Regions from separate parts of the Kitasatospora brasiliensis genome, predicted to be linked through region 1. Evidence: riboswitches for the same ligand, from Rfam matches in the RefSeq annotation. Region 1 holds a riboswitch; each other region holds the start of a gene.
What was found. A riboswitch is a leader RNA that binds a small molecule or an ion and turns the genes downstream of it on or off. The one in region 1 is predicted to bind cyclic di-AMP.
Positions count from the first base shown of each region.

Region 2: linked by a shared signal. The riboswitch ahead of QWJ13_RS07930 (M23 family metallopeptidase) and the one ahead of QWJ13_RS22255 (LysM peptidoglycan-binding domain-containing protein) in region 1 are both predicted to bind cyclic di-AMP.
Region 3: linked by a shared signal. The riboswitch ahead of QWJ13_RS16795 (M23 family metallopeptidase) and the one ahead of QWJ13_RS22255 (LysM peptidoglycan-binding domain-containing protein) in region 1 are both predicted to bind cyclic di-AMP.
Region 4: linked by a shared signal. The riboswitch ahead of QWJ13_RS05280 (C40 family peptidase) and the one ahead of QWJ13_RS22255 (LysM peptidoglycan-binding domain-containing protein) in region 1 are both predicted to bind cyclic di-AMP.

Region 1 is NZ_JAUOOW010000005.1:604,413-611,548, reverse strand. Features, by position in the region: gene QWJ13_RS22270 (nucleoside triphosphate pyrophosphohydrolase) at 1-621, shown strand, start outside; gene QWJ13_RS22265 (SDR family NAD(P)-dependent oxidoreductase) at 669-1,091, opposite strand; gene QWJ13_RS22260 (cytochrome P450 family protein) at 1,356-2,648, shown strand; cyclic di-AMP (ydaO/yuaA leader) riboswitch at 2,857-3,022, shown strand; gene QWJ13_RS22255 (LysM peptidoglycan-binding domain-containing protein) at 3,028-3,933, shown strand; gene eno (phosphopyruvate hydratase) at 4,210-5,496, shown strand; gene QWJ13_RS22245 (FtsB family cell division protein) at 5,601-6,068, shown strand; gene QWJ13_RS22240 (DUF501 domain-containing protein) at 6,040-6,750, shown strand; gene QWJ13_RS22235 (Ppx/GppA phosphatase family protein) at 6,753-7,136, shown strand, end outside.
Region 2 is NZ_JAUOOW010000002.1:19,982-27,117, reverse strand. Features, by position in the region: gene QWJ13_RS07940 (alpha/beta fold hydrolase) at 1-723, opposite strand, end outside; gene QWJ13_RS07935 (YiaA/YiaB family inner membrane protein) at 880-1,170, opposite strand; cyclic di-AMP (ydaO/yuaA leader) riboswitch at 1,366-1,524, shown strand; gene QWJ13_RS07930 (M23 family metallopeptidase) at 1,537-2,370, shown strand; gene QWJ13_RS07925 (hypothetical protein) at 2,423-3,370, opposite strand; gene QWJ13_RS07920 (GNAT family N-acetyltransferase) at 3,413-4,006, shown strand; gene QWJ13_RS07915 (sensor domain-containing protein) at 4,121-4,849, shown strand; gene QWJ13_RS07910 (hypothetical protein) at 4,928-5,671, shown strand; gene QWJ13_RS07905 (GNAT family N-acetyltransferase) at 5,708-6,163, shown strand; gene QWJ13_RS07900 (DUF6461 domain-containing protein) at 6,182-6,823, opposite strand; gene QWJ13_RS07895 (hypothetical protein) at 6,857-7,136, opposite strand, start outside.
Region 3 is NZ_JAUOOW010000004.1:146,813-153,948, forward strand. Features, by position in the region: gene QWJ13_RS16780 (HelD family protein) at 1-525, opposite strand, end outside; gene purB (adenylosuccinate lyase) at 677-2,116, shown strand; gene QWJ13_RS16790 (MFS transporter) at 2,124-3,659, opposite strand; cyclic di-AMP (ydaO/yuaA leader) riboswitch at 4,015-4,154, shown strand; gene QWJ13_RS16795 (M23 family metallopeptidase) at 4,157-5,116, shown strand; gene QWJ13_RS16800 (APC family permease) at 5,456-7,006, shown strand; gene QWJ13_RS16805 (hypothetical protein) at 7,032-7,136, opposite strand, start outside.
Region 4 is NZ_JAUOOW010000001.1:1,158,293-1,165,428, forward strand. Features, by position in the region: gene QWJ13_RS05265 (glycosyltransferase 87 family protein) at 1-846, shown strand, start outside; gene QWJ13_RS05270 (hypothetical protein) at 867-1,898, opposite strand; gene QWJ13_RS05275 (C40 family peptidase) at 2,042-3,088, opposite strand; gene QWJ13_RS05280 (C40 family peptidase) at 3,316-4,434, opposite strand; cyclic di-AMP (ydaO/yuaA leader) riboswitch at 4,445-4,598, opposite strand; gene QWJ13_RS05285 (C40 family peptidase) at 4,929-5,966, opposite strand; gene QWJ13_RS05290 (NYN domain-containing protein) at 6,146-7,136, opposite strand, start outside.

The DNA.
Region 1 (7,136 bases):
CTGCGCTCGCCCGGCGGCTGCCCCTGGGACGCCGAGCAGACGCACGAGACCCTGGTGAAGTACCTGGTCGAGGAGGCGTACGAGCTGGTCGAGGCGATCGAGGAGGGGGACCGGGCGACGCTGCGCGAGGAGCTGGGCGACGTCCTGTTCCAGGTGTTCTTCCACTCCCGGATCGCCGAGGAGCACCCGACCGAGCCGTTCACCGTCGACGACGTGGCCGGGGACATCGTCGAGAAGCTGATGTACCGGCACCCGCACGTGTTCGGGAACGTCGAGGTCGAGGGCGCCACCGAGGCGGAGGCGAACTGGGAGCAGCTGAAGGCGGCCGAGAAGGCGGACCGCGAGTCGGTGCTGGACGGCGTGCCGACCGCGCTGCCCTCGCTGGCGTACGCGGCGAAGCTGGTGTCCCGGGTGCGCCGGGCGGGCTTCACCGGGGTGCCGGACGAGTCGTACGAGCTGCCCGCCGAGCTGACCGCCGACTCGGCGGGCCGGCTGGTGCTCGCGGTGGTGCAGCGGGCGCACGCCGCCGGGGTGGACGTGGACGCGGCGCTGCGGTCGGCCGCGCGCGGTTACCGGGACGCGGTGCGCGCGGCCGAGGGCCTCAAGCCGGTCGGGGAGTAGGGCCCGAGCCTGGCGCTCAGGCCGCCGCGGCGGTGTGAGCCTGGCGCTCAGGCCGCCGCGGCGGTGCTCTCCGGGCGTCGCTGCGGCGGGACGAGTTCGCCGATGGCCTCGCCGACGAGGACGACGAGTTCGGCGAGGCGTTCCAGATCGAGGTGGTCGGGCAGGTCGGCCAGCGAGACGACCCGCTCGCCGTCCGGGCCGGCCACGGCGAACACGTCGATCGGGCCGAGGTGCTTCTCGGCGGTGTCCACGAGGGCGGCGACGTCGCTGGGGCGGCGGATGTCGCCGCAGACGCCGACGACGGGGCAGCCCGGCCGGTCGAGTTCGGCGGCGAGGTCTTCGGCGACGCCGACGTTCTGGTCGGCGATCAGCATCCCGGCGGAGCCGTCCGCGGCGAACCTGCGGGCGAGGCCCGCGCCCGATCCGCCGTCGAGGACCGCGATGACGACGACTGACCCGCTGACCCGCATGGCCTGCTCCTCCCTGTGGACGACACCGCACCGGCGCCCACGCGTACTGCGGAGGATCGTAGGCAGGTCCTGACCCTCCGCAACAGGGATTACCCCTCAGGTGACCAGGGTCACGCCCGCCCTCCGGCCAAGAGCTGTCCAAGAGCCGTTCATTGACCGTCCATGGCCAGGAAACGGCCGGGAAACCGGCAGGTCGCGACAGGGACGCGGCCCGGTCGCCCGTCGGCGCGGGGGCGCGCCCGTGACACCGGATACGGTCGGTCCATGCCAGCTCAGCCCGACCCCGCCGACGCCCCCGCTCCGCAGCTGTTCACCTGGGAGTTCGCCGCCGATCCGTACCCCGCCTACGCCTGGCTGCGCGAGCACGCCCCGGTGCACCGGACCACGCTGCCGAGCGGGGTCGAGGCCTGGCTGGTGACCCGGTACGCGGACGCCCGGCAGGCGCTCGCGGACAGCCGGCTGTCGAAGAACCCGGCGCACCACAGCGAGCAGGCGCACCGCACCGGCCGGGTGGGCATCCCGGGGGAGCGGCAGGCGGATCTGATGACCCACCTGCTGAACATCGACCCGCCGGACCACACCCGGCTGCGCCGCCTGGTGTCGAAGGCGTTCACGCCGCGCCGGGTGGCCGAGTTCGAGCCGCGGGTGCAGCAGCTCACCGACCGGCTGATCGACGGCTTCGCCCAGCGCGGTTCGGCGGACCTGATCCATGAGTTCGCCTTCCCGCTCCCCATCTACGCGATCTGCGACATGCTCGGGGTGCCGGCCGAGGACCAGGACGACTTCCGCGACTGGGCCGGAATGATGATCCGACATGGCGGCGGCCAACGTGGCGGTGTGGGGCGCGCGGTGAAGCGGATGCGGGCGTACCTGCTGGAGCTGATCCACCGCAAGCGCGCCGACCTCGGCGACGACCTGATCTCCGGTCTGATCCGGGCCAGTGACCACGGTGAGCACCTGACCGAGAACGAGGCCGCGGCGATGGCCTTCATCCTGCTGTTCGCCGGCTTCGAGACCACCGTCAACCTGATCGGCAACGGCACCTACGCGCTGCTGCGCAACCCGGAGCAGCGCCGACTGCTGCAAGAGTCGGTGGCGCGCGGGGAGAGCGCGCTGCTGGAGACCGGGATCGAGGAACTCCTGCGCTACGACGGGCCGGTGGAGCTGGCCACCTGGCGGTTCGCGACCCGGCCGCTGACCATCGGCGGGGTGGACATCCCGGTCGGCGATCCGGTGCTGGTGGTGCTGGCCGCGGCGGACCGCGACCCGGCCCGGTTCGCCGACGAGAACACCCTTGACCTGGCCCGGAAGGACAATCCCCATCTGGGGTTCGGGCACGGCATCCACTACTGCATCGGCGCTCCGCTCGCCCGGCTGGAGGGGCGTGCCGCGCTGGCCACGCTGCTTTCCCGGCTGCCCGATCTGCGGCTCGCGGAAAGCCCGGAGAATCTGCGCTGGCGCGGTGGCCTGATCATGCGTGGCCTGCGCGAACTGCCGGTGGAATTCAGCCCGGAGAGCCGCTCGCCGCAGGGCCCTCCGGATGCTCCTCGGCACTGACGAAACGTCGCCAACCGGCAGCAAACGGGGGTGTGAACACCCATCAACCGGACATAACACCGCACTTTGTAGGCGGGTGAACACGTGCCGTAATCCCGGTGTGATATCGGTGATATGAGCTTGTGATTCATCTGAAGATCTGTCTACTCTCCCTGGAGTTCGCAGCTGCGGACCTCGTGCGCGGAACGCCGAATCCTGCCCGCCGCGCACGGGAAACCGACCAGAACCCTGGGCAGGGGCGGGGGAACCAGGTTTGTTGCCGTCCCCACGGCTTGGGGTGAAGCCGCCCAGCGGAAACGTTTCCGCGTACGGCGGCCGGGCCACCTCCCGGTCCGAACCCGACAGCTCACCTCGCAGGCGTGCGGAGAGGGACCTCTTCATGCTGTTCGTTGGAACTGGCCGCCACCGTCGTCGCACCCAGGCCGAGAAGGCCATCGCCGTCGCCGGTGTGGCCGGCGTCGGACTCGCGATGCCGCTCCTCACCGCCACCGGTGCTTCCGCCGCCCCCGTCTCCACCTGGGACGCCGTCGCCCAGTGCGAGAGCGGCGGCAACTGGAGCATCAACACCGGCAACGGCTTCTACGGCGGCCTCCAGTTCACCTCCAGCACCTGGAAGGCGTACGGCGGTGGCGCCTACGCCCCGCAGGCCAACCAGGCCAGCAAGGGCCAGCAGATCGCCGTCGCCGAGAAGGTCCTGGCCTCGCAGGGTCCGGGCGCCTGGCCGGTCTGCTCCAAGAAGGCCGGTCTGACCAAGGGCGGCGCCGCCGCCGCGGTCGACACCTCCGGCAGCAAGGCCCAGTCGGCCCCGAAGCAGCAGGCCCCGAAGCCCGTCAAGCCGGCCGAGAAGCCCGCTCAGCAGCAGGCCCCGAAGGTGGCCCCGAAGCCGGCTCAGAAGCCCGCCGCGCCGCTGGTCCAGCAGGCCGCCCCGCAGCAGCAGACCCACCAGACCCCGGGCTTCTCCGGCAAGGCCGGCTGGGACGCCGACGCCAAGGTGTACTGGTACCAGAACAACGGCGCCTGGTACTGGACCAGCCACCAGAGCGTCTACCAGCAGTACGCCGGCCAGGCCGCCGCCCAGCCGCAGTACGCCCCGCAGGCCGCCACCCAGCAGGCCCCGCACGCCGCCGGCCACGACTACACCGTCCGCGCGGGTGACACCCTGTCGACGATCGCCGCCGCCCAGGGCGTCTCCGGCGGCTGGCAGGCGCTGTACCAGGAGAACCACGCCACCGTCGGTGGCAACCCGAACCTGATCCTGCCGGGCCAGGTGCTGCACCTCGCCTGAGCCGACGTCGGGCGGCCACGCCCGATCGCGGCGCACGGATGAAAGGGGACCGGTTTCCTACCGGTCCCCTTCGTCCGCGTTCGCCCGCCCCAGGGGGGACGAGCTGGGACAAGCAGGTGAACTACCGGTGGGTAGTGGGGCCACACGCTGAGACGGAACCGAGGTCGAGGTGGTCCCGGGAGCCCGGGCGGTTAGGCTCTGGTCGTAACGACTCCGCAATCGTCCTGCTGACAGCACCCCGTCAGACCGGACCCTGCTTCCGCAAGGAGATGCTTCGTGCCGTCCATCGATGTCGTCGTAGCCCGTGAAATCCTCGACTCGCGCGGCAACCCCACGGTCGAGGTCGAGGTCGGCCTCGACGACGGCAGCACGGGTCGTGCCGCTGTTCCGTCGGGTGCCTCCACCGGTGCCTTCGAGGCGCTGGAGCTGCGCGACGGCGACAAGAACCGCTACTTCGGCAAGGGCGTCGAGAAGGCCGTCCTGGCCGTCATCGAGCAGATCGGCCCGGAGCTGGTCGGCTACGACGCCACCGAGCAGCGCCTGATCGACCAGGCCATGCTGGACCTGGACGCCACGCCGGACAAGTCCTCGCTCGGCGCCAACGCCATCCTGGGTGTCTCGCTGGCCGTCGCGCACGCCGCCTCCGAGGCCAGCGACCTGCCGCTGTTCCGCTACCTGGGCGGCCCGAACGCCCACGTCCTGCCGGTCCCGATGATGAACATCCTCAACGGCGGCTCGCACGCGGACTCCAACGTCGACATCCAGGAGTTCATGATCGCCCCGATCGGCGCGGAGTCCTTCTCCGAGGCCGTCCGCTGGGGCGTCGAGGTCTACCACACCCTCAAGGGCGTGCTGAAGGAGCGCGGCCTGTCCACCGGCCTCGGCGACGAGGGCGGCTTCGCGCCGAACCTGGACAGCAACCGCGAGGCCCTGGACCTCATCGTGGAGGCCATCGAGAAGGCCGGCTACGTGCCCGGCCGGGACGTCGCGCTGGCCCTGGACGTCGCCTCCTCCGAGTTCTACGAGAACGGCGCCTACCAGTTCGAGGGCAAGGCCCTCACCTCGGCCGAGCTCATCGAGTACTACGCCGAGCTGGTCGACGCCTACCCGCTGGTCTCCATCGAGGACCCGCTGGACGAGTCGGACTGGGACGGCTGGAAGGCCATGACCGTCAAGCTGGGCGACAAGGTCCAGCTGGTCGGCGACGACCTGTTCGTCACCAACCCGGCCCGCCTGGCCCGCGGCATCGAGACCGGCACCGCCAACGCGCTGCTGGTGAAGGTGAACCAGATCGGCTCGCTGACCGAGACCCTGGACGCCGTCGAGCTGGCCCAGCGCAACGGCTACCGCTGCATGATGTCGCACCGCTCCGGTGAGACCGAGGACGTCACCATCGCCGACCTGGCCGTCGCCACCAACTGCGGCCAGATCAAGACCGGCGCCCCGGCCCGCTCCGAGCGCGTCGCCAAGTACAACCAGCTGCTGCGCATCGAGGAGATCCTCGACGACGCCGCCGAGTACGCCGGCCGCGGCGCTTTCCCGCGGTTCAAGTACGAGGGCTGAGCACGCCTGACCGGTGCCCCGCCGTTCACCCCGTAGGGTGGACGGCGGGGCACCGTCGCGACCAGGAGGGGATACGGGAGATGGCTGGCTGGAGGATCCCGGGCTTGGCGGCCCGGCCCCGGTTCACGAGCCGGGCGACCGTCCTCGTCCTGGTGCTCTGCTCGCTGGTGGCGATCCTCGCCTACCCGACGCGGCAGTTCATCTCCCAGCGCGCCGAGATCTCCGCCCAGCGGGCGAAGGCCGACCACGTGCGCCAGCAGGTCGACCAGCTGCGCCGGGAGAAGGCCCGCTGGCAGGACCCGGAGTACGTCAAGGCGCAGGCCCGCGCCCGGCTGCACTACGCGGTGCCGGGGGAGACCCCGTACATCGCGGTGGACCCGGCCGGCCAGGCCGCCCGACCCTCCGAGCCCGCCGCCCCCGCCTCCTCCGGCAGTTCGGCGAAGGCCGCCAAACCCTGGTACACCAGCATCTGGGACTCGGTGGACGCCGCCGACTCCGCCGCGGCGGCCCCCGCCGCCCCCCTTCCGCTCCCACCGTCCTCCGTTGGAGACACCTCCCCCCATGACCACTGAGAACCACCCCACCGTCTCCGACGCCGACGTCGCGGCCATCGCCGCCCAGCTCGGCCGGGTGCCGCGCGGCCTGCGCGGCGTCGCGCACCGCTGCCCCTGCGGCAACCCGGACGTCGTGGAGACGGCCCCCCGTCTGCCGGACGGCACGCCGTTCCCCACGCTCTACTACCTGACCTGCCCCAAGGCCGCCTCGCTGATCGGCACCCTGGAGGCCGAGGGCGTGATGAAGGACCAGACCGCCCGGCTCGCCGAGGACCCGGAGCTGGCCGCGGCCTACCAGAAGGCGCACGAGGACTACATCGCCCGGCGCGACGCGATCGAGGTGCTGGAGGGCTTCCCGAGCGCCGGCGGCATGCCGGACCGGGTGAAGTGCCTGCACGTGCTGGTCGGCCACTCGCTGGCGGCGGGCGAGGGCGTCAACCCGCTCGGCGACGAGGCGATCGGCATGCTGGAGGACTGGTGGGCCAAGGGCCCGTGCGTCTCCCCGGCCGAGGTCGAGGCCGCCGGTGAGCGGGTCGCCCGCAACCGCGCCAAGGAGCAGGACCACGAGGCGGTGATCGCCGCGAAGCGGCAGAAGACCGCCGAGCGCGCCGCGAAGAAGCTCGCCGCCGAGGATGCCGAGGATGCCGAGGACGCCTCGGACGCCCCGGCGGAGCAGGGCGGGGAGCGGGAGTCCGAGTGAGCATGACCCGCGTGGCCGCGATCGACTGCGGCACCAACTCGATCCGCCTGCTGGTCGCCGACCTGGACCCGGAGACCGGGGAGATCACCGACCTCGACCGCCGGATGATCGTCAACCGGCTGGGCCAGGGCGTGGACCAGACCGGCCGGCTGCACCCGGACGCGCTGGCCCGTACCTTCGCGGCCTGCCGGGAGTACCAGGAGATCATCTCCGGCTTCGGCGTCGGCCCCGAGCGGGTCCGCTTCGTCGCCACCAGTGCCTCCCGGGACGCCGAGAACAGCGACGAGTACGTCAAGGGCGTGCGGGACGTCCTGGGCGTCGAGCCCGAGGTGGTGAGCGGCGAGGAGGAGGCGCACCTGTCCTTCGTGGGCGCCACCAAGGAGCTG
Region 2 (7,136 bases), on a different contig from region 1:
CAGCGCGGCGGCCTGCCGGTCGGCGACCAGTTCCGGCTTCGGGAAGTCGGGGTCCTCGCTGCCCATGACCACCAGCGCCGGGCACCGCACCGCGGCCGTCCAGCCGACCGGCGCCGAGTCGCCGTGGACGTACCCGCGGGTGGCGGTCTTCCGCCCGGGGGTGCGCAGCGCGGTGACCAGCCCGTCCACGTACGCGTCGAAGTCGGCGGGCTTGGCGCCCGGGAAGGCCATCTTGCGCAGGTAGAAGCCCCAGGCGGCCGGCCAGTGGACGAGGGCCGCGCCCAGCAGCCCCATGGCGCCGCGCATCAGGGCGCCCGGCGGCGGGTTCTCGACGAAGGCGTCGATCAGCACGATGCCGGCGACCCGCTCGGGCGCGTCCCCGGCGGCCTTGACGACTGTCGCCCCGGTGTAGGAGTTCCCGGCGAGGACGGCGCGCTCGATGCCGAGGTGGTCGAGCAGGGCGAGCACGTCGCCGGCCAGGGCGGCCGGGCTGTAGTCGTCCCAGATCAGGGAGGACTCGCCGAAGCCCCGCAGGTCCATGGTGACGACCCGGTGGCCGGCCGCGACCAGCAGCGGGCGCAGGTGCCGGTAGGTGGCCCGGCTGTCGAGCATGCCCGGGAGCAGGACGACGGGGGTGCCCTCGCCCTGCCGGGTGTCGTCGAAGGAGATCCGGCCGCCGGGAACGGCCAGGTACTGGGTGCTCGGGGTGATGGTGCCGTTCATGGGGGTCCTCCTCGGGCCGCCGGCGCGGGGTCGGCGTTACTGCCGATAGCCATAAAGCTAAGGCTAATAGCCTTAGCCGTCAAGCGTGACCGTCAAGCGTGACCGCCAAGCGTGACCGTCGAACGCGACCGCCCGGCATCCGACTCGGCCGGCGCGTCAGACCCCTTCGACCTTGAACGGGTCGTGCTCGCTGAGCAGCTTGTCCAGCCGGGCCTGGTCGACCCGGGTGACCATCTCGTTGGACTCCTGGCGGTCCCGGATCACCTTCGCCAGCGTGAACGCGGAGGTGACGGTGTAGAGGAGGCCGAGCCCGAGGAAAGCCCGGGTCCAGGCGCCGACCGGCAGGCAGGCGATCCCGGCGGCGAGGGCGGTGCCCGACAGGGCGAAGGAGAGGACGGCCTGGACGTGGTAGGCGGCCGTGGTGCGAGTCTTCATCGGTGCGCTCATGGCGTCAGGATGCGACCGCCGGCGCGGGCCGCACATGAGTAGGTGTACTCAGATGGGCCCGGGTATGAGGGGCCGTTCGTTGACGTCCGATCACCAGGGCCTAAGCTGCTCCAAACGGGTGGCTTGGAATCAGGGCCTCCTAGGATTAACGTTTGATAACGCAGCGCGGTTGTCAACGCCGTACCCAGACGGCACCGTGCGCCGTCGCCTAATCCCGCCGGCCGGCCTCCGGGCAGGCCAGGGAGCCGGGGAACCATGTTCCTTGGGGTGAATCGGCGGGGCCCCGGCCCGGCCGTAGGAGACCTTCCTGCTCCGAACCCGTCAGCTAACCCGGTAGGCGCGAAGGAAGGAAAGGAGCGCGCCTCCGTGGCGTCGACGCATACCCAGGCACAAGCCGGTACCCAGCTTCTCGACCACCCCGGCACGGACGGCCCCGAGGACTTCGGTCCGGAGGCCTTCGGCGCGGAGGCCGAGGCCAACCGCCACCGGATGCCGCGTCAGATCCGCGGAACCTCCCCGCTGCTCGGCGTCACCGCCGTCGCCGCCACCCTGGGCGCCACCGGCTTCGCCTCGGCCACCCCGGCCGCCGCGCCCGCCGTCGAGATCCCCGACGAGACCCCGGTCGCGCTCGCCGCCGACCCCGGCCTCGCGCTCGCCGCCCGCATCCAGCACCAGGCCGACAGCCAGCGCACCGCCGCCGAGGAGAGTGCCCGGGTCCAGGCCGCGCAGGAGGCCGAGGCCAAGGCCGCCGCCAAGGAGGCCGAGGCCAAGCGCGCCGCCGAGGAGGCCGAGCGGGCCAAGGCCGCCGCCCTCACCCTCCCGGTGACGGACTACCGGCTCTCCGCCCACTACGGCCAGAGCGCCCGCTACTGGGCCCATCTGCACACCGGCCTGGACTTCGCCGCCGACACCGGCACCCCGGTCCACGCGCTCGGCCAGGGCACCATCACCTCGGCCGGCTGGGCCGGCGCGTACGGCTACCGGATCGTCGAGACCCTGCCCGACGGCACCGAGATCTGGTACTGCCACCTCTCCTCGATCACCAAGGGCTCCGGCCAGGTCGTCGCCGGCCAGCAGATCGGCAAGGTCGGCGCGACCGGCAACGTCACCGGCCCGCACCTGCACATGGAGGTCCGCCCGGGCGGCGGCGCCCCGGTCGACCCGGAGCCCTGGCTCCAGCAGCGCGGCCTCAACCCCTGATCCCAGCCCCACCCGCGGAGCCCCCGAACCCGGGGGCTCCGCTTTTCGCGCTCTACTCCTCGGCGGGCAGCTGCTCCTCGGCGGGCGACTGCCCCTCAAAGAGCAGCTGCTCCTCGGCGGGCAGCTGCTCCTCGGCGGGCAGCTGGGCCAGGTACGCCTCGATCTCCTCCTGGCCCGGCTCCGGCGCCAGCTCCGGGAACTCCGTCACCAGCAGCCGCGGCAGCCCCGGCACCGTCCACTCCCCGAACAGGTCGAGCGCCGCCTCCACCGCGGCCTCCTCGAACCGGTCGAAGTCCCCGGTCAGCTCGTCCGGCATCGGCCGCCCCTGCGCGGTCAGCTCCGCGAGGTTGCGGTAGCTGCGCCGCATCAGGCCCTGCTCCAGCAGTCGCCGCGCGCCGTCCGTGGCCATGCCGACCGACAGGATCCGGCCCGGTCCCCAGCCCTGCTCGTCCGGCTCGTCCAGCCAGCCGGTCGCCGCCAGGGCCTCGAACGCGGCCAGTCGCTCCTCCTGCGCCAGCTCGCCGAAGCCGGCCAGCCAGTCCCGGACCGCCTCCGGGTCCGTGACGTCCACGTCGTACGCGTGCAGCAGCAGCGCGTACAGCCGGGGCCAGGTCACCAGATCGGCGCGGCGCAGCAGCCCGGCCGCGACCTCGCCCTGCCACTCGGCCTCCGCGTGCAGTCGCTCCTGGCGCTTGGCGTTGAGCCGCCGGGCCGCCCGCTGGTGGTCGACCAGCAGCCGGACGGCGTCGCCGTAGGCGAGCGGGTCCTCCTCGGGGGCGGGTTGGACGTACAGGTGGAGGCGCTCGTACAGCAGGTGCTCCACCGCGTTGGAGGTCAGTTCGGGCCAGCCGTCGTGCATCCTGCCCTCGCCCAGCTCCAGCAGCGCCAGCACCGCGCGCAGCGGCTGCTCGGCCACCGGCGCGCGGCCCTGCTCGGCCGCCCAGGCGAGCAGGTCGGCGGCCTTGGTGCGCGGGGCGAGCCGCAGGTCTTCGTCGTTCATAGTCCGAACGGTAGCCGCCGGGCGGGGATAGGGTCGGCAGCCATGGTCCCTGTACGACTCACCGGCCCGCGCCTGGGCATCCGCGAGTACCACCACACCGAGGACGAGGTGGAGGCGCTGCACGCGCTGTTCGGCGACCCGGAGGTCACCCGGTACCTGCCGTTCGGGCCGAGCGGCCGGGAGGACTGCGCCGACCAGCTGGAGCTCTACCTGGAGGAGGCGCTGGCCGAGGAGCGGGACACCTACCGGCTGGCCGTCACGAGGCTCGCCGACGCCGACGATCCGGGGGCGGCGCCGCCGATCGGGCAGGCTTCGCTGGGCCTCGGCGGGCACCGCGCCGCCGACCTCGGGTGCGTGCTGGCCCGCGACGCCTGGGGCCGCGGCTACGCGGGCGAGACCGTCGGCCTGCTCTGCGGCCTCGCCTTCGGCGCCCTGGACCTGCACCGGCTGACCGCCCGGGTGGCCGTGGACAACACGGCCTCCGTCAAGGTGCTCACCGGCCTGGGCTTCCGGCGGGAGGGGCGGCTGCGGCACGACGGGTTCAAGAACGGCGCCTGGTACGACTCGTACCTCTACGCGCTGCTCGCCGACGAGTGGCGGCCGGACGCGGCGGCGGGAGGCCGACCCGGGGGTTAACCCCACCCCCGATCCGCCAGGCCTCCACATCCCCTCCGACCTGGGCATCCGCCAGACTGGACGACGTCAGCGGGACGAACGAGACGTCAGCACGAGGGGCCGGGGGCCGGGAGCATGAGCAGCAGCCACAGCGTGGAGGACCGGGACTGGGGCTACGAGAGCGACCGGCGCCCGGCCGGGGCCCGCCCGACGGGGCAGCGGCCGGCCCTGTGGCGGGCGCCGTTCTCGGCGTACTACCACCGCGAGGTCGGCTACGCGCTCAGCGGCCTGCCGGTGGCGATCGCCGGTTTCGCCGTCTCGATCATCATGTTCTGCTTCGGCCTCGGCACCTTCGTCACCGTCCTCGGTCTGCCCGTGCTGGGTGCCCTGACCAGTACGGCCCGGGGCTTCGGCCGGCTGGAGCGGGCCCGGGTGCGCGGCATGCTGGCCCTGGACGTCCCCGGCCCGGAGCCGGTGCGCCAGGTCCGCCCGGGTGCCTGGGGCGCGATCACCGCGCGGCTGGGGGACGCGGCCGGCTGGAAGGCCGTGCTGTACCAGGTGGTGATGTTCCCCTGGGCGGTGTTCAGCTTCACCGTGACGCTGGTGTTCTTCCTGCTCGGCTGGGGGCTGACGCTCTACCCGCTGTACCACTGGATCTACAAGGCCTACACCCCCTGGGGCGGGCTGCGGCTGTTCGACTCCCTCGACGACGACGGGGTCCGGCACTTCTACGAGATCCAGTCGGTGTGGCAGATCGCCGGGGTGTCCTTCATCGGGCTGGTGCTGGTTTTCCTCACCACCCAGCTGGTCCGCGGCGTGACCAACGTCAACCGGGTCGCCGTCCGGGGCCTGCTCGGCCGCTGACGTCCACCGCCTCGGCCCCGCCCGCCTCCGGATCGGACTCCGGATGCGGGCGGGGCCGCCGCGTGTTCGGATGGCCGGGTGGCCGTCGGCATCCCCCTCGCCTCCCCGGACGTCCTGGTCACCTCCCGTCCGCTGGACGAGTACTGCGCCCTGTTCGGCCTCACCCGGGCCGGGCTCGCCGCCCTGCCCGGACCGCTGCTGGACTGCCCCGGCGGTGCGGCCGCACTGGCCGCCGAGGCGCGCGAACTCGGGTGCCGGGTGATCGCCGTCGATCCGGCGTACGCGCTGCCGCTGTCGGCGGTCGCGGACCGCGCCCTGGCGGCCCGGGCGGCGATGGCCGCCGCGATGGCCGCCCGCCCCTGGCTCTACCCCTCGCCCCGCCCGCACCGGTCCGAGCGCTATCTGCGCAGCTGGGACCGCGCCCGCCGGCTGTTCGCCGCCGACTCGGCCGCCCACCCGCAGCGGTACGTGGCCGCCGCGTTGCCCCGGCTGCCCTTCGCGGACGGCGCCTTCGCCCTCACCCTGAGCGGTCACCTGCTCTTCGCCTATCCCGAATTCTTCGGCCTGGAGGGCCAGTTGGCCGCGCTGGTGGAGCTGGTCCGGGTCACTGCGGCGGATGGTGAGGTCCGGGTGCAGCCGCTGTGCGACGGGTACGGCCACCGCTGCGGCCATCTCGACCCGCTGCGGTACGCGCTCGGCGAGCGCCGGATAGCCAGCGAGGTCCGTCGTGTCCCCGGGCCGGTGGAGGGCCGGACCCTCCGGGTCCTGGTGCTGCGGGCCGCCGACCACCGGCGCCGGGGCGCCCGGTCGACGGTCATGTAATAGTCACAATGCCTCTGCGCCCCTATACTCGCCTTCATGATCGAGACGACCATCCGGCGCGCCGACGAGACCGACGCCGACCGGCTCACCGACCTGGTCCAGGCGTCCTCCGCCTACCACGGCGAGTACGCCCCGATGCTTGAGGGCTACCGGGTGACGCCCGAGTACATCGCCCGCCACGAGGTGTTCCTCGCCGCCGATTCGGCCACCGGCCAACTGCTCGGCTTCTACGGCCTGATCCGCGAACCAGCCGAACTGGACCTGATGTTCGTCGCCGACGAGGCCCAGGGGCGCGGCACCGGCCGCGAGCTGATCGGGCACATGCTGGAGCTGGCCCGCCGCGCGGGGATTGCGGAGGTGCGGGTGGTCTCCAACCCGCCCGCCGAGCAGTTCTACCTGCGGGTGGGTGCCGAACGCGTCGGCACCTTCCCGGCCCGGGGGCGGATCACCTGGGACCGCCCCGAACTGCGCTTCACCGTCCGGGCCCGCTAGAGGCGGTCTCGTTGGTCCCTACTCGGCGAGCAGGACGGCCGGCAGCGGGGCCTCCAGCACCAGGGCCCGGGGGAGCGTCAGACCGAAGTGCCGCTCCAGCACCCCCAGGGTGGTCCGGTGCACCTCGCGGTCCGCTCGCTCCTCGTCCGGCAAACCTTCGGCGCTCAGCAACTCCTTGACGGCGCTCGCGACTCCGGGGTCTCCGGCGACCTGGCCGTTGCCCCAGGAGTCGTCCAGGTGCAGATTGAACGAGCACACCGTCCGGCCGTCCCGGTGGTAGTGGAACATCGGCGGCACCGGCTTGCCGTTCTCCTCCTCGTACTCCATCAGGAAGACCTCGGCCTCGCCTTCGGAGATCGCCGGATCGTTCCGGAATTCCCCGAACCAGCCCCCGTACGCCACCGCGAAGGTCCACCCGTCGCTCACCCCCAACCGCAGTCCGATCCCGTCCCAGGCGTCCCCGTACTCCGAGTCCAACGCCTCGACCAGCCCGTCCCCGGTGAGCTCCCCGACCGGCTCCACCGTCCGCTCCGACCACTGGGCCGAGGCCGCGATCCGCGCTGCCAGCGCCTCGACCCCGAGCCCTCGGGCCAGCGTCACGCTGTAGCCGCCGAAGGCGATGCTCTGTGGCTCCGCGAGCCAGGCGATTCCGTCCGTCATGCGGGAGATCCTGCCGCACCGCACCGACAGACCCTAGGCGTACGCGGGTGAGGGTGGGGCGCTGTTCCGCCTGAGTGCTTCTCTGACTTGGGCGGCGTGGCGATGGACGGCGGCCGGGGGGAGCGCGCCCGGGCGGGGTGGCGGGGGTGCCGGGGTGCCTCGGCAGGAGCGGCAGAGGCCGCCGAGGAGGGCTTCGGGGCGGCAGGGAGTGCGGCAGGCCGTGCACTCGGGGACGCGGGCGAGTGGTTGGGGCGGGTGGGGGCGTTCCGGAGGGAGTTTGTCGAGCAGGCGGCGGCGGGTGAAGGCGGCCGGG
Region 3 (7,136 bases), on a different contig from region 1:
GTCGAGGGCGGCGAGCAGCGCGGCCTCGCCGACCAGCCCGCGCCGGCCGGGCTCGTCCAGCCCGGCGAGGTCGAGTGCCTCGTCGTCCAGGCCGGTGACGGTGCGCCCCCGGGTGTGCAGGTGGCGGCGGCGCACCACGGGGCCGGGGTGGGCGGGGGTGGCGGTGTAGAAGGGGCGGGCGGCCGGGGCGCGCCAGTCGATCAGCAGCGGTTCGTACGCCTCGTCGGCCAGGCCGGTGCGGCCGATGTAGTGGACGGTGCCGTCGCGCTCGTCGAGCCGGCCGAAGCACAGGCCGCGCTCGACCGCGTCCAGTCGGGCGGCGTGGCGGGCGGCCTCGCGGGCGCGCACCTCGCGTTCCAGCCGGGCCTGGTGGGTGCCGCCGGGCGCGGCGTCGTCGTGGGCGCCGTCGGCGGCGCGGCGGGCCCGTTCGCGCACGGTGTCCAGCCGGGCGTAGAGCCGGGTGAGCTGGGCCTGCTCGGTGCGCAGGGCCTTGGCCAGGGCATCGCCGGGATTTCCGGGAGCCATGGGAGTCGCTGGAGTCGCTGGAGTCGCTGGAGGTTCGCTCATCGATGTGGTATCCTTGCGGTGAGAAGGCTGCTATCCTTCACTTGAAGTGTGCTCAATTGACCCAGCCTACCCCATCCGCCGACGTCCGGCGTGACCTCGGCTGTTACTCTTGCGAAGCGTGAGCGCGAAGCCCCAGATCCCCAATGTCCTGGCCTCCCGGTACGCCTCGGCGACCCTGGCCCAGCTGTGGTCCCCCGAGCACAAGGTGGTCCTTGAGCGCCACCTGTGGCTCGCCGTCCTGAAGGCCCAGCAGGACCTCGGCATCGAGGTTCCGGCGAATGCCGTCGCCGACTACGAGCGAGTGATCGACCAGGTCGACCTCGGCTCGATCGCCGCCCGTGAGCGGATCACCCGCCACGACGTGAAGGCCCGCATCGAGGAGTTCAGCGACCTCGCCGGCCACGAGCAGATCCACAAGGGCATGACCTCCCGGGATCTGACCGAGAACGTCGAGCAGCTCCAGATCCGCCAGTCCCTTGAGCACGTGCGGGACCGCACCGTCGCGGTGCTGGTGCGCCTGGCCCGGCTCGCCGCCCAGCACTCCGAGCTGGTCATGGCCGGCCGTTCGCACAACGTGGCCGCGCAGGCCACCACCCTGGGCAAGCGGTTCGCGTCGATCGCGGACGAGCTGCTGGTCGCCTTCCGCCGCCTGGAGGAGCTGATCGCCCGCTACCCGCTGCGCGGGATCAAGGGCCCGGTCGGCACCGCCCAGGACATGCTGGACCTGCTCGGCGGCGACACCGAGAAGCTGGCCGAGCTGGAGCGCCGGGTCGCCGCGCACCTCGGTTTCGAGAACGTGCTGACCAGCGTCGGCCAGGTCTACCCGCGCTCGCTGGACTTCGAGGTGCTCACCGCCCTCGTCCAGCTGGCCGCCGCGCCGTCCAGCCTGGCGAAGACCATCCGCCTGATGGCCGGCCACGAGCTGGTCACGGAGGGCTTCAAGGAGGGCCAGGTCGGCTCCTCCGCGATGCCGCACAAGATGAACACCCGCTCCTGCGAGCGTGTCAACGGCCTGGCCGTCATCCTGCGCGGCTACGCCTCGATGACCGGCGAGCTGGCCGGCGACCAGTGGAACGAGGGCGACGTCTCCTGCTCGGTGGTGCGCCGGGTCGCGCTGCCGGACGCCTTCTTCGCCTTCGACGGCCTGCTGGAGACCTTCCTGACCGTCCTCGACGAGTTCGGCGCCTTCCCCGCCGTGATCGAGGCCGAGCTGGACCGCTACCTGCCGTTCCTCGCCACCACCAAGGTGCTGATGGGCGCGGTGCGCGCGGGCGTGGGCCGGGAGACCGGGCACGAGGTCATCAAGGAGCACGCCGTCGCCTCCGCGCTGGCGATGCGCGCGGGCGCCCGTGAGAACGAGCTGCTCGACCGCCTGGCCGCCGACGAGCGGATCCCGCTGGACCGGGCCGGGCTGGACGCGCTGCTGGCCGACAAGCTGTCCTTCACCGGTGCGGCCGGCGCCCAGGTCGCCGAGGTGGTCCGCCGGGTCGAGGCCGTCGCCGACGCCTACCCGGCGGCCGCCAAGTACGCGCCCGCCGACATCCTCTGACGGAGTATCAGCGCTGGGGCCCCGCTGCCGGACCGGTGGCGGGGCCCTCGCGCGTGGTGGGGACGTGGCCCGGGTCGAGCGGCGGAGCGGTGGGGCCGCACGGCCAGTCGCAGTTCGGCTCGGCCACCGGCTGCTCCTCGGACGCGAGCACATTGCCCCGTACGGTCGCGAAGGCGATCAGCCCGCCGCCGGCCAGCAGGCCCGCGCAGATCAGCATCGCGGTGTGGAAGGCGGAGTCGACCGCGGAGGGCACCCGGTAGGCGTCGCCGCTCAGCCCGGCCAGGGCCGGCAGGGCGGCCACCGCGAGCAGCCCGGCCGCGCGGGCGGCGGCGTTGTTGACCCCGCTGGCGATGCCCGCGTGCCGCACCTCGACGGCGGCCAGCACCGTCGCCGTCAGTGGCGCCACCAGCAGCGTCATCCCGCAGCCCATCACGGTGACGGCGGGCAGCACGTCCGCCCAGTACGAGGAGTCGGGGCCGGTGCGCAGCATCAGCAGCACCCCGGCGGCGCACAGCAGCGGGCCGACGGTCAGCGGGATGCGCGGGCCGATCCGCTTGCCGAGCCGCCCGGCGCGCGCCGACAGGGCCAGCATCAGCACGGTGATCGGCACCAGGGCGAAGCCCGAGACCAGCGGCGAGAACCCGGACACGATCTGGAGCTGCACCACCAGCAGGAAGAAGACGCCGCTGAATGCCGCGTACACGCACAGGGTGACCAGGTTCACCGCGGTGAACAGCCGGGAGGAGAACAGGCCGAGCGGCAGCATCGGCTCGGGCGCCCGGCGTTCGACCACCACGAAGGCGGCGGCGAGCAGCACCCCGAGCACCCCGCTGACCCAGACCGCGGGGGACAGGCCCTCGCCGGCCGCGGTCAGCGCGTAGGTGATCGCGCCGAGGGCGAGGGCGGCGAGCAGGGCGCCGAGCGCGTCGAAGCGGCCGGAGGCGCTCTCGTCCCGGCTCTCCGGCACCGACCGGGTGGCGACGGCGATCACGGCGGCGGCGAGCGGCAGGTTCAGCAGGAAGATCCAGCGCCAGCCGGGGCCGTCCACCAGCCAGCCGCCGAGGAAGGGGCCGACCGCGGCCGACACCCCGCCGAGGCCGGACCAGAGGCCGACCGCCGCCGAGCGGTCGTCAGGGTGGAAGACGGCCTGGAGCATGGCGAGCGAGCCGGGGGTGAGCAGCGCGCCGCCGATGCCCTGGACGGCGCGGGCGGCGATCAGCACATGGATGTTCGGCGCGGCGGCGCAGGCCGCGGAGGCGGCGGCGAACCAGACCACGCCGATCAGGAAGACCTTGCGCCGCCCGTAGCGGTCGCCGAGCGCGCCGCCGAGCAGGATCAGGCCCGCCAGGGTGAGCAGATAGGCGTTCAGCGTCCATTGCAGGGACGCCAGTGTGGCGCCGAGATCGGCGCCGATCCGGGGCAGCGCGACGTTCACCACGGTGCCGTCGAGCATCGCCATGCTGGAGCCGAGCACCGTCGCCAGTAGTACCCAGCGACCCTGCGCGGTGCCCAGGCGCAGGGTGCCGGCCTCGGAGGTGGCCACGGGCGAATCCTGCGTTGTCCGGGGCGTACGTGACAAGGGTCACCGGTGGGCGTGTTGGCCGGATGCGGTGGGTGAGCGGGCGGGTGCGCGGTGTCGTGAATCTCGGCGCAGGGTCGTGGATCAGTGGCCGGGAGTGAATGGGTTGTGTACGTATCGTGTGGTCGGGCCTGCGGAGGGTCACCGGGGGGCGGGGGGTCGTCGCCGTTTCAAGAGATCGACATTGCTTCACCCGAACGGATGGGTTTTAGTTCAGCGACCGCCCGGCCAGTCCGGACGGATCCGCCGGGTGGAACGCCGAGTCCTGCCGCTGCCCGGTGGTTCGAAACGAACTCTGTACGGCAGGAGCGGGGGACCCACAGGTAAGTCGCCGGACCGGAGTTCGCGCCTCAGTGCGCGGGCGTCCAGGACCGGCTCGGGGTGAAGCCGCGCATGCGCGGCCGGGCAACTCCAGCCCGAACCCGACAGCTCACCTCGCAGGCGTCGGAGAGGAAAATTCCATGCCTGCTCAGGCTCGTCGTATCGCCCTGCCCCGCGCCGCCCGCATCGGCATCGCCACCGCCGTCACCGGTGTGTCGTTCGCCCTTCCGCTGGTGACCGCGATCAGCGCCCAGGCCCACCAGGCTCCGGCTGCTCCGGCCGCGCAGGCCGCTTCCGCCGCCAAGTCGGCCGCTCCGGCCGCTTCCGCCGCGTCGGAGAGCTACCGCGTCGTCAGTGGCGACACCCTGTCCAAGATCGCCGACGTCAAGGACGTCGAGGGCGGCTGGCACGCGCTGTACGAGCAGAACCGCTCGGTCGTCGGCGCCAACCCGGACCTGATCTTCCCTGGCCAGCAGCTCGCGCTGCCGGGCCACGCCGCCGACGCCGCCCCGGCGAAGCCCGCGGCCCCGGCCAAGCCGGCCGCCCCGGCGACCCAGGCCGCCGAGCCGCAGGCCCAGGCCCAGGTCCAGGTGCGGACCGAGGCCGCCCAGCCGGCCGCGCAGCTCCAGACCCAGCTCCAGGTCGCCACCCCGACCCAGGCCGTGACCGCCACTCCGGTCGCCGCCGCCACCTCCGGCTTCGTCGCCCCGCTGGCCAACCCGAAGCTGGGCACCGCCTACGGCGTGGCCGGCTCGATGTGGGCCTCCGGCCACCACACCGGTCAGGACTTCGTCGCCGCCACCGGCACCCCGCTGCGCGCGATCGCCAACGGTGTCGTGGTCAAGGCCGGCAACGGTGGTGCCTACGGCAACGAGGTCGAGATCAAGCTCGCCGACGGCCACTACGCCGAGTACGCGCACCTCTCCAAGATCGGTGTGAAGATCGGTCAGAGCGTCACCGCCGGCCAGCAGATCGGCCTCTCCGGCGCCACCGGCAACGTGACCGGCCCGCACCTGCACTTCGAGATCCGCAACGGCTCGGAGTACGGCTCGGACATCAACCCGGTCGCCTTCCTGCGCGCGCACGGCGTCGCGCTCTGAGCCTGAGGCTCGGCAGTAGGAACCAGGAACCACCGCTGCTGCGGGCGAACCGATCCTCCGGGATGGTCATGTCGGGTGACCGCTCGACCGGGTGATCGCCGCACGGCGGCCATGGGCGCGGGACACGCCCAGGCCGGCCCGGCCGTACGGGGAACTCCTCGTACGGCCGGGCCGGCCGCTGTCGTTCCCGCTCCGTTCGACCCGTCGAACGCGGCGTCAACTCCGGTGCGCGGGGCGTCGATCGCCGGTGTCGCGGGCTTCGCGGCCGCGCGATGCTGTCGGACGGTCAGCGCCCGGCCGGTCCGGCGGGCGGGCGGGTCCGGGAGTCGAGGAGGCCGGATGGCGGTCCGGAGCGAGGGCGTGGCGGGGGAGACGGCCGGGCGGGAGCGGTCCGGGCCCGACGGGGTCGACCGGCTGAAGGCGGACTCGGTCGGCCTGGCCGGCGTGGTGTTCATGGCGCTCGCCGGCGCCGCCCCGATCACCGCGATGACGGGCAACCTGCCGATCATCGTCGGCCAGGGCAACGGCGGTGGCGCGCCCGCCGCGTACGTGGTGGCGACCGTCGCGCTGACGGTGTTCTCGATCGGGTACGTGGCGATGGCCCGGCACATCACCGCCGCCGGGGCGTTCTACGGCTACATCTCGCACGGGCTGGGGCGGGTGGTCGGGATGGCCTCGGGGCTGCTGGCGGTGCTCGCGTACGTCGTCACCGAGGCCTCGGCGATCGGCTTCTTCGCCTACTCCCTGCGCGGGCTGGTCCGTTCGCAGCTGGGGGTGGAACTCGGCTGGGGCTGGTACGCGTTGGCCGGGGTCGCGGTGATCGGGGTGATGGCCTGGTTCGACCTGCACCTGACGGCCAAGGTGCTGGGGATCGCCCTGGTGCTGGAGATCGGGGTGCTGGGCGCGGTCTCGCTGGCCGTGCTGTGCTCCGGCGGCGGGCCGGAAGGTCTGCTGCCCGGCTCCCTGAACCCACTGAACTCGCTGAAGGGAGTGGGGAGTTCGGGTGCGGAGGCGGCCGGGCTCGGACTGTTCTTCGCGTTCTGGTCCTGGGTGGGCTTCGAGTCGACCGCGATGTACGGCGAGGAGTCCCGCGACCCGAAGCGGGTGGTGCCGCGGGCGACGCTGATCTCGGTGGTCGGGGTCGGGCTGTTCTACGTCTTCGTGTCCTGGATGATCGTCTCCGGCAACGGAGTCGAGCACGCCATCGCGGTGGCGAGCGGCACGGTGCCGGGCAAGGACGGCAACAGCCTGTTCTTCGACCCGTTGCGCGCCCACCTGGGGGCCTGGGCGGTGAAGGTGTTCCAATGGCTGGTCGTCAGCGGCTCGTTCGCCTGCGCGATGGCCTTCCACCAGTGCGCGGCCCGCTACCTGTACGCGATCGGACGGGAGGGGCTGCTGCTCCCGGCGCTCGGCCGTACCCACCCGCGGCACGGCTCGCCGTACGTCGCCTCGGTGGCGCAGTCGCTGACCGCGGCGGGGCTGGTGGCGGGGTTCCTGGCGGCCGGGATGGACCCGTACGCGCACCTGTACACGCTGCTGGCGCTGCTCGGGACGATGGCGATCCTGGTGGTGCAGACGCTCTGCTCCTTCGCCGTGGTCGGCTACTTCCACGTGCTGCGGCGGCATCCGGAGACCGCGCACTGGTTCCGGACGCTGGTCGCGCCGCTGGTGGGCGGGGCGGCGATGGCCGGGGTGGTGGTGCTGCTGGTGCTCAACAAGGACGCCGCGGCCGGGGCGGCCGCGCACACGCTGCTGTTCCGGCTGATCCCGTACCTGGTGATCGGGGTGTTCGTGGGCGGGGTGGTGCTGGCGCTCGTGGTGCGCCGGTGGCGGCCGGAGCTGTACGCGCGGATGGGGCGGGTGGTGCTGGAGGACGCGGTCGAGCGCTGACCGGGCGGCCCGGCTGGGGGAAGGGTCAGTGCCGGTGGACCGGCAGGCCGTGCTGGGCGGCGGCCGCGGTCAGCGGGTCGTCCAGGGCGGCGCGCAGCCGCAGCCGGGAGCCGTGCACGGAGACCGGGGT
Region 4 (7,136 bases), on a different contig from region 1:
CTGGGCCTGGGCGGCATCGTCAAGATCTGGCCGCTGCTCGGCCTGATCGGCACCCCCTCCGGCCACCGCACCCGCCGCTCCTGGACGCTGGCCGGCGCCACCGCCGTCTCGATCGGCTTCCTGCTGACGGCCGGGATGAACGGCGCCTTCGACTTCCTGGCCTTCCAGAAGGAGCGCGGCATCGAGGTCGAGTCGCTCGGCGCGCTACCGCTGCACGTCGCCCGGCTCGCCGGGGCCTGGGACGGCAAGGTCACCATGAACTACGGCTCCCCCGAGATGCTCGGGCCGTGGGTCAGCGTGATCAGCAAGGTGATGATGGCCGGCACCGTGCTGGGCTTCGGCTGGCTGCTGCTGTGGCGCTTCACCTCCAAGCGCCGCAACGCGTCCACCATGTACGACGCGGCGCTGTGCGCGCTGCTGATCTTCGTGGTGACCAGCCGGGTGATCAGCCCGCAGTACCTGGTCTGGCTGCTCGGCATCGCGGCGGTCTGCCTGACCGTACGGGGCACCAGCCAGCGACCGGTGGCGGTGCTGATCCTGCTCGCCTGTCCGCTGACCCTCCTCGAATTCCCGACCATGTTCTCCCAGGTCCTGTCCAGCGGCCCGGCGGCGGTCGCCGTCCTGGCCCTGCGCAACCTGCTGCTGCTGGCCGCGACCGTGCTCTCCTGCGTCCGGCTCTGGCGCTCCACCCGCGGCGAGGCCCCGCTGCCGCCGACCGTGGTGCTGGACCGCGAGCCCCCCGCGCTGCCGGCCGCCGGCTACCCGGTGCGCCCGGGCATCGCCTACGAGCAGGACCTGCTGGACGGCATCGGCCACCCGGGTGCCCGGGCCGAACAGCGCCGCTGAGTCGCCGAGCCGCGCCCCGGTCAGCCCTTCAGCGCCGCCACCTGCTCCAGCCAGCGCCGGGTGAACTCCGCCAGGCCGACGCCCAGCTCCCGGCGCAGCAGCCGGTCGGTCCGGCCCTCCCGGTCCTCGCCGTGCCCGTCGGCCGCGCCGACGGCCCGGTAGAAGGCCACCAGCCGCTGCGGCCCGTGGTCGCGGGCGATCAGCTCGCAGGCCAGCCAGGACTGCTCGTAGGCCTGGGCGATGCCGCTCGCACCGGCGGTGAAGTCCCGGTCGGCGGGCAGTGCGGTGGGCAGCTTCCCGGCGGCGACGTCCCGGGCCAGCTCGGGGGCGATCTGCCGCGGGCCGCGGCCGGAGTCCCGGTAGGCGGTCCAGTCGGCGGCGCCCTCGGAGAGCCACATCGGGGTCCAGGCCCGGGTGTCGGCCCTGGTCGCGACGTGGGTGGCCTCGTGGGTGACGACCACCTGGCGGCCGAAGTCGCTGAGCCGCCCGTACGCCTGCGGGTTGACCAGCACCCGGTCCGCCGGGGTGTGCCAGGGCGCGCCGGGGGCGGCCACGGTGACCGCCGCCATGCCCGTCCAGTCGGCCGGGTCGCCGTCCAGCAGCCGGGCGAACGACTCCTCGGTGGCCGGCCGCTCCAGCAGCAGCCGCCCGGCCCAGGCGCTGCCCCAGACCTCGGAGACGGCGGGCACCGCCCGGTCCCCCACCGCGACCAGCTCGGCCGGATCGGGGCCGGCGGCGGGCCCGAGCACCAGGCAGTGCGCGCCCGGCGCCGCGCGGAGCGGCCCGAAGTCCCACGGCGCGGGCGGGCCGCTCGCGCTCTCCTCGCGCTCGACCCGCCAGCCGTCCCCGGTCAGGGCCAGCTCGATCCGGCGCGGGTACACCACCGGGTACGCGTCGTACCCGGCGATCCGCACCGCCAGGTCGGCGGCGGCGGTCAGCCGCTCCGGCCCGCCGGAGCCGGCGAGCACCAGGTTGCGGTACTCCGCCTCGGCCACCGGCAGCCCGGCCCAGGGCGGCGCCGAACCCGCCCGCCGCGCCAGGGCCGCGGCCACCTCGGCACGCCGGTCCGCCGAGCGCGCCGCGGGCACCGCCGACGGGGCGGCCGGCGGCAGCGACAGCTGGGCCAGCCCGCCGGCCGCGAGCAGCAGCGCGCCGCGCCGGGACAGCGGGCGGCGGGGTATCCGGGCGGGAGTGCTCAGAGCCGGACCACCCCGGAGACCGGCATCGCGGTGACGCTCTCGTAGCGGACCTTGGCGCCCGGGCGGGGGGCGTGCACGATCACCCCGCCGCCGGCGTACATGCCGACGTGGTGCATGTCCCGGTAGAAGATCACCAGGTCTCCCGGTCGCGCTTCGGACAGGCTGATCCGCTGCCCGGCGTACGCCTGGGCCTGCGAGGTGCGCGGCAGGGTCACTCCGGCCTGCCGCCAGCTGTAGTACATCAGACCGGAGCAGTCGAACGCGTGCGGCCCGGTGGCCCCGTAGACGTACGGCGAGCCGATCATCCGCACCGCGGCCGCCAGTGCGGCCGCCCCGCGCTCGGAGGCGGCCGGCGCGTTGCCGAGGTCCAGCCGGTCGGTGCCCCGGGTGGCGCGGTCCTCGGCGTCCCGGGCGTCCTGGGCCGCCAGCCGGGCCCGCTCGCCGGCGCCCAGGCCGTTCAGCAGCTTCTGCGCCGCGGCCAGCCGCTGCTGGATCTGCTGCTTGCCGTCGGCGAGCGAGCGGCGGGTCTCGTCCAGCTCGGCGAGCTTGTCGGCCGCCTCGGTGCGGCGCTGGTCGAGCCGGCGCTGCCGGGTGAGCAGCTCGTGCAGGGTCTCCTGCTGGCGGGTGGCGGCCTGGCCCATGGTGCGGGCGCGGGCCAGGTAGCCCTCCGGGTCGGTCGAGAGGATCAGCTGGGCGGTCTGGGTCATCCCGCCGCCGCGGTACTCCGCTCCGGCCACCGCCGCCAGGTCGCCGCGCAGCTGGTTGAGCTGGTCCTGGGCGAGGGCGATCTCCCCCTGGAGGATGGTGGTCTCGCCCTGGAGGCGCCGCTGCGCCTCCTGCGCCGCGTTGTACTTCTCGGACGCCTGCTCGGCCTCGTCGTACAGCTGTTCCACCTGCGCCTTGACGTCCTGGCGGTCGGTCGAGTCCGGGCTGCCGGGGGTGGCCTGGGCGCTGCCGCCGGTGGCCACGCCCAGCGCGGTGGCGGCGGCCGCGGTCAGCACCAGCGCCCGGGCGAGCAGTGGGGAACGACGGTGCACGGGCATGGCGGCGGCGACTCCAATCCTGCGGCGCGGACCCCCGCCGCCGCACCACTGCGGGCGGCGTCGAGCGGAAGTCCGGTGGCAGACGTTAGCGAGTCCGGGCAAGCGAGTCCAAACCCCTCCCAACCCGAATATTCGACCGCCAATCGGACATCAGCTCGACCGCGCCGCAAAGCCGCAGGCCCGGCCTTCCCTGGGGAAGACCGGGCCTGGAGGCGTTCGAGCAGGTGTCAGACCCGCACGATGGAGGCCAGCGGCATGTTGGAGACCGCCTCGTAGCGCACCGACGCACCCGGCTTGGGGGCGTGCAGCACCTGGCCGTTGCCCGCGTAGATGCCGACGTGGTGGGCGTCGCTGTAGAAGATCAGCAGGTCGCCGGGCTGGGCCTGGGAGAGGTCCGTGCCGATCCGGGTACCGGCCCCGGCCTGCGCCTGCGAGGTGCGCGGCAGGGACACGCCCGCCTGGTTGTACGCCCAGACCATCAGGCCGGAGCAGTCGAAGGAGCTCGGGCCGGTGGCGCCCCAGACGTACGGGCTGCCGATCTTGGAGGCGGCGTACGAGAGGGCGGCGGCACCGCGCGAGCTGCCCGCGGCCACCTTCACCGGAGCGGTGGTCGTGGGGGCCGAGAGGTCGCTGCGGCCATTGTCGCGCGAGGCGCGGTCGGCGCCCTGCTGCTGCGCCTGGGCGGCGTCCGCCTTGGCCTTGGCGTCGGCGGCGGCCTTCTGCTCGGCCTGCTGGATCGCCTGGCGCTCCTGCTCGGACAGCGTGTTGAACAGGTCCTGGGCAGCCTTCAGCTTGCTCTGGACCTCCTCCTTGGAGGCCTTCAGCTGCGTGGTGGTGGAGTCCAGCTCCGCGAGCTTGTTCTGGGCCTCGGTGCGGTCCTGGTCCAGCTTGCGCTGCTGCTCCTGGAGCTGCTTCAGCTGGTTCTTCTGGGTGTCCCCGGCCTGGTTCAGCGCACCGGCCTGGTTCAGGAAGGTGTCCGGGCTGGAGGAGAACATCAGCTGGACGGTCGGCGAGATGCCGCCGTTGCGGTACTGCTCGCCGGCGATCTCGGCGAGTCCGCCCTGGAGCTCGGTCACCTGGGCCTGCTGACGGGCCACCTGGTCCTGGAGGCCGGAGACCTGCTTCTCCAGCTCCTGCTGCTTCTCCAGCGAGGCGTTGTACTTCTCGGTCGCGACCTCGGCCTGCTCGTTGTACTGGTCGACCTGCTCCTTGACCTGTTCCTTGGTCGGCTGCGGGTCGGCGTGGGCGCCGGACTGCGCGGAGAGGGCGACGGCCGCGGCGGCGAGACCGGTCATGATCGAGACGCGGGCGCGGCCGGCGGGCTTGGGACGACGATGGGACGCCACGAAGGCGGGCTCCTTCTTCCTACGTCCGCCTACCGGGTGAGCTGACGGGTTCGGGCCGGAAGCATGCCCTACGACGCCTCACGGCCGCTCCAGCGGCCGACCTGGCGCCGATTCACCCCGGAGGAACATGGTTCCCCGGCTCCGCTCCGCAGCGCCCCCAATTGCTGGGCTCCCCTGTCGGGCAGTCGCTTCGACCTGCCCCGCTGCCTCGCGAACTCGGCGGAGACCACCGCCGCCACCCTGGCTGGGCGATCGACAGTGCGGTGGTCCAAGGCTCGACCCTAGTAACTGAACCGTGATCCGTTCAAATCCTTGTCAGAAAAAAGACCGAAGATTACCCAAGTTCTTTTGTGAAAATGACCGATGGTGACCACTGGTACACGCAAGGCTGATCAGTTCTCAGCATTCGACCGCAAAAGGGTTTGAAAACCCGAACGCCACCCCCGAACGGAGGTGGCGCTGGTCACAACTGCTCGCGCGGGCGTGTCGGGCCGTCAGACCCGGCGGATGGTGTTGATCGGCATCGCGTCGGCCTTCATCACCTTCACCACGTCACCGGTGTGCGGCGCGTGGACCACCATGCCGTTGCCGATGTACATCCCGACGTGGTGCATGTCCGAGCCGTAGACCACCAGGTCGCCCGGCTGGGCCTCGTTCAGCGAGGGCACCCGGGTGCCGTAGTGGCCCTGCTCCTGCGAGGTGCGCGGCAGCGAGACGCCGGCCTGCCCGTACGCCCAGACCATCAGGCCCGAGCAGTCGAAGGTGGTCGACCCGGTGGCGCCCCAGACGTACGGCGAGCCCTGCTTGCCCATCGCCTTGGACACCGCGGTGGCCGCGTAGCCGCTGGCCGCCGGCAGGTTGCCGAGGTCCACCCGGTCGCTGCCGCGCGAGGCGCGGTCGTCCTGCGTCTCCTGGGCCTTCAGCGCGGCACGGTCGGCGGCGCTGAGCGAGTTCAGCAGGTCCTGGGCGGCCTTCAGCTTGGCGTTGACGTCCGACTTGGCCTGGTTCAGGTCCTTGGTGGTGGTGTCCAGGGAGGCGAGCACCGCGGCCGCCTCGGCCTTCTCCTGGTCCAGCCGGCGCTGCTGGTCCAGCAGCCCCTTGAGCGCCTCGGCCTGACTGGTGCTGGCCTGCTGGATGGTGGAGGCCTTCTCCAGGTAGCCGGAGGGGTCGGAGGAGAGCATCAGCTGGACGGACGCGTCGATGCCGCCGGTGCGGTACTGCTCGCCCGCCACCTCGGCGAGGCCACCCTGGAGCTGGGTCATCTCCTCCTGGCCGCGGGCCACCTGGTCCTGGAGCTGGTCGGCCTGCTTGCGCAGCTGGTCGGCCCGCTCCTTGGCGCCGTTGTACTTCTCGGCCGCCTGCTCCTGCTCCTCCTGGAGCTGGTCGATCTGCGCCTTGACGTCCGCCTTGTTCGGCTGGGGCGCGGCGTGTGCGGCCACCTGGGCGGAGAGGGCGACCGCGGTCGCAGCGGCAGCGGTGAGCACGGAGATCCGCGCGCGGCTCGGCTGCTTGGGACGGCGGTGGGAGGCCAAGGGACCGGCTCCTTCTTCCAACGGACTCACCTGATGGGATGAGATTCCCGAAAATAGGTTTGACACCAGACCCTAGTGAAGTTCTATCGGTTCTGCCACTCCCCCGAACGCGTGAAATCCGTTCACCACGCTGACTTCACGTTTCCTGACCGACCCTCACCACACCCGCGAATTCGGGCTCAGGGCCGGGCCAGCCGGTTCAGCAGCAGCACCGACGCCACCGGGCGCGCACCCGCCTTGCGCACGCCGTCCGCGACCTCCCGGTCGGTGGACACCACCACCACCGGACGGCCCTGCGGCTCGGCCCGCACCAGACGGCGGATCAGCTCGTCGGCCGTCTCCCCGGTCCGGCTGAACCGCACCCGGACCCCGCGCGGCGGCGCCATGATCACCGGGACGTCCAGGTCCTGCCCGTCGAACACACAGGTGACCTCCGCCTGGGTGCGCTGGGCCAGCATCGCCAGCCCGCCCAGCAGCCGGATCCGCTGCTGCTCCAGCGGCAGCGTCGGATAGCCGGTCTTGGTCACGTTGTAGCCGTCCACCACCAGGTGCACCTGGGGGATCGCCAGCAGCTGGTCCAGCAGCGCCGGATCGTCCTCGGCCAGCCCGCGCCGGGCCACGTCGTGCGGCGAGGCCGCTCCCGGCACCACCGCCTCCACCAGGTCCGCCGGGCGGATCTGGGAGACCGGCAGCGCCAGCTCCCGCTGGAGCCCCTGGGCCGACTGCAACACGGTGTCCAGCAGCAGCCGCAGCCGCATGTCCTCGACGCTGCGCCCCTCCCGCGCCGACCGGCGGCCCTGCTCGGCCGCGTTCTCCAGCTCGGAGACCCGGTGCCGCAGCCGGCGCGCCTCGATCTCGGCCGCGCTGCGCTCGGCCGCGGCCTGCGCCTTCACGGCCTCCAGCTCCCCGGTCACCCGACGGGCCTCGGCCTGCGCCCGGCGGGTGTCGCTCTCCAGCGACCGCACCTTCTTGCGCAGCGACTCGGCCTCCTTGCGGACGCCGTCGGACTCGGCCCGCTGCCGGTCCAGGTCCGCCCGCCCGGAGGCCCGCAGCTCGGCCAGCTCCGCCTGGAGCTTCTCCACCAGCCGGGCCGCCTCCGCGGCCGCGTCCTCGGCGCCGGCCCGCTCGGCCTCCTCGCCGGCCTCGGCCACCAGCCGGCTCCAGCCCGCC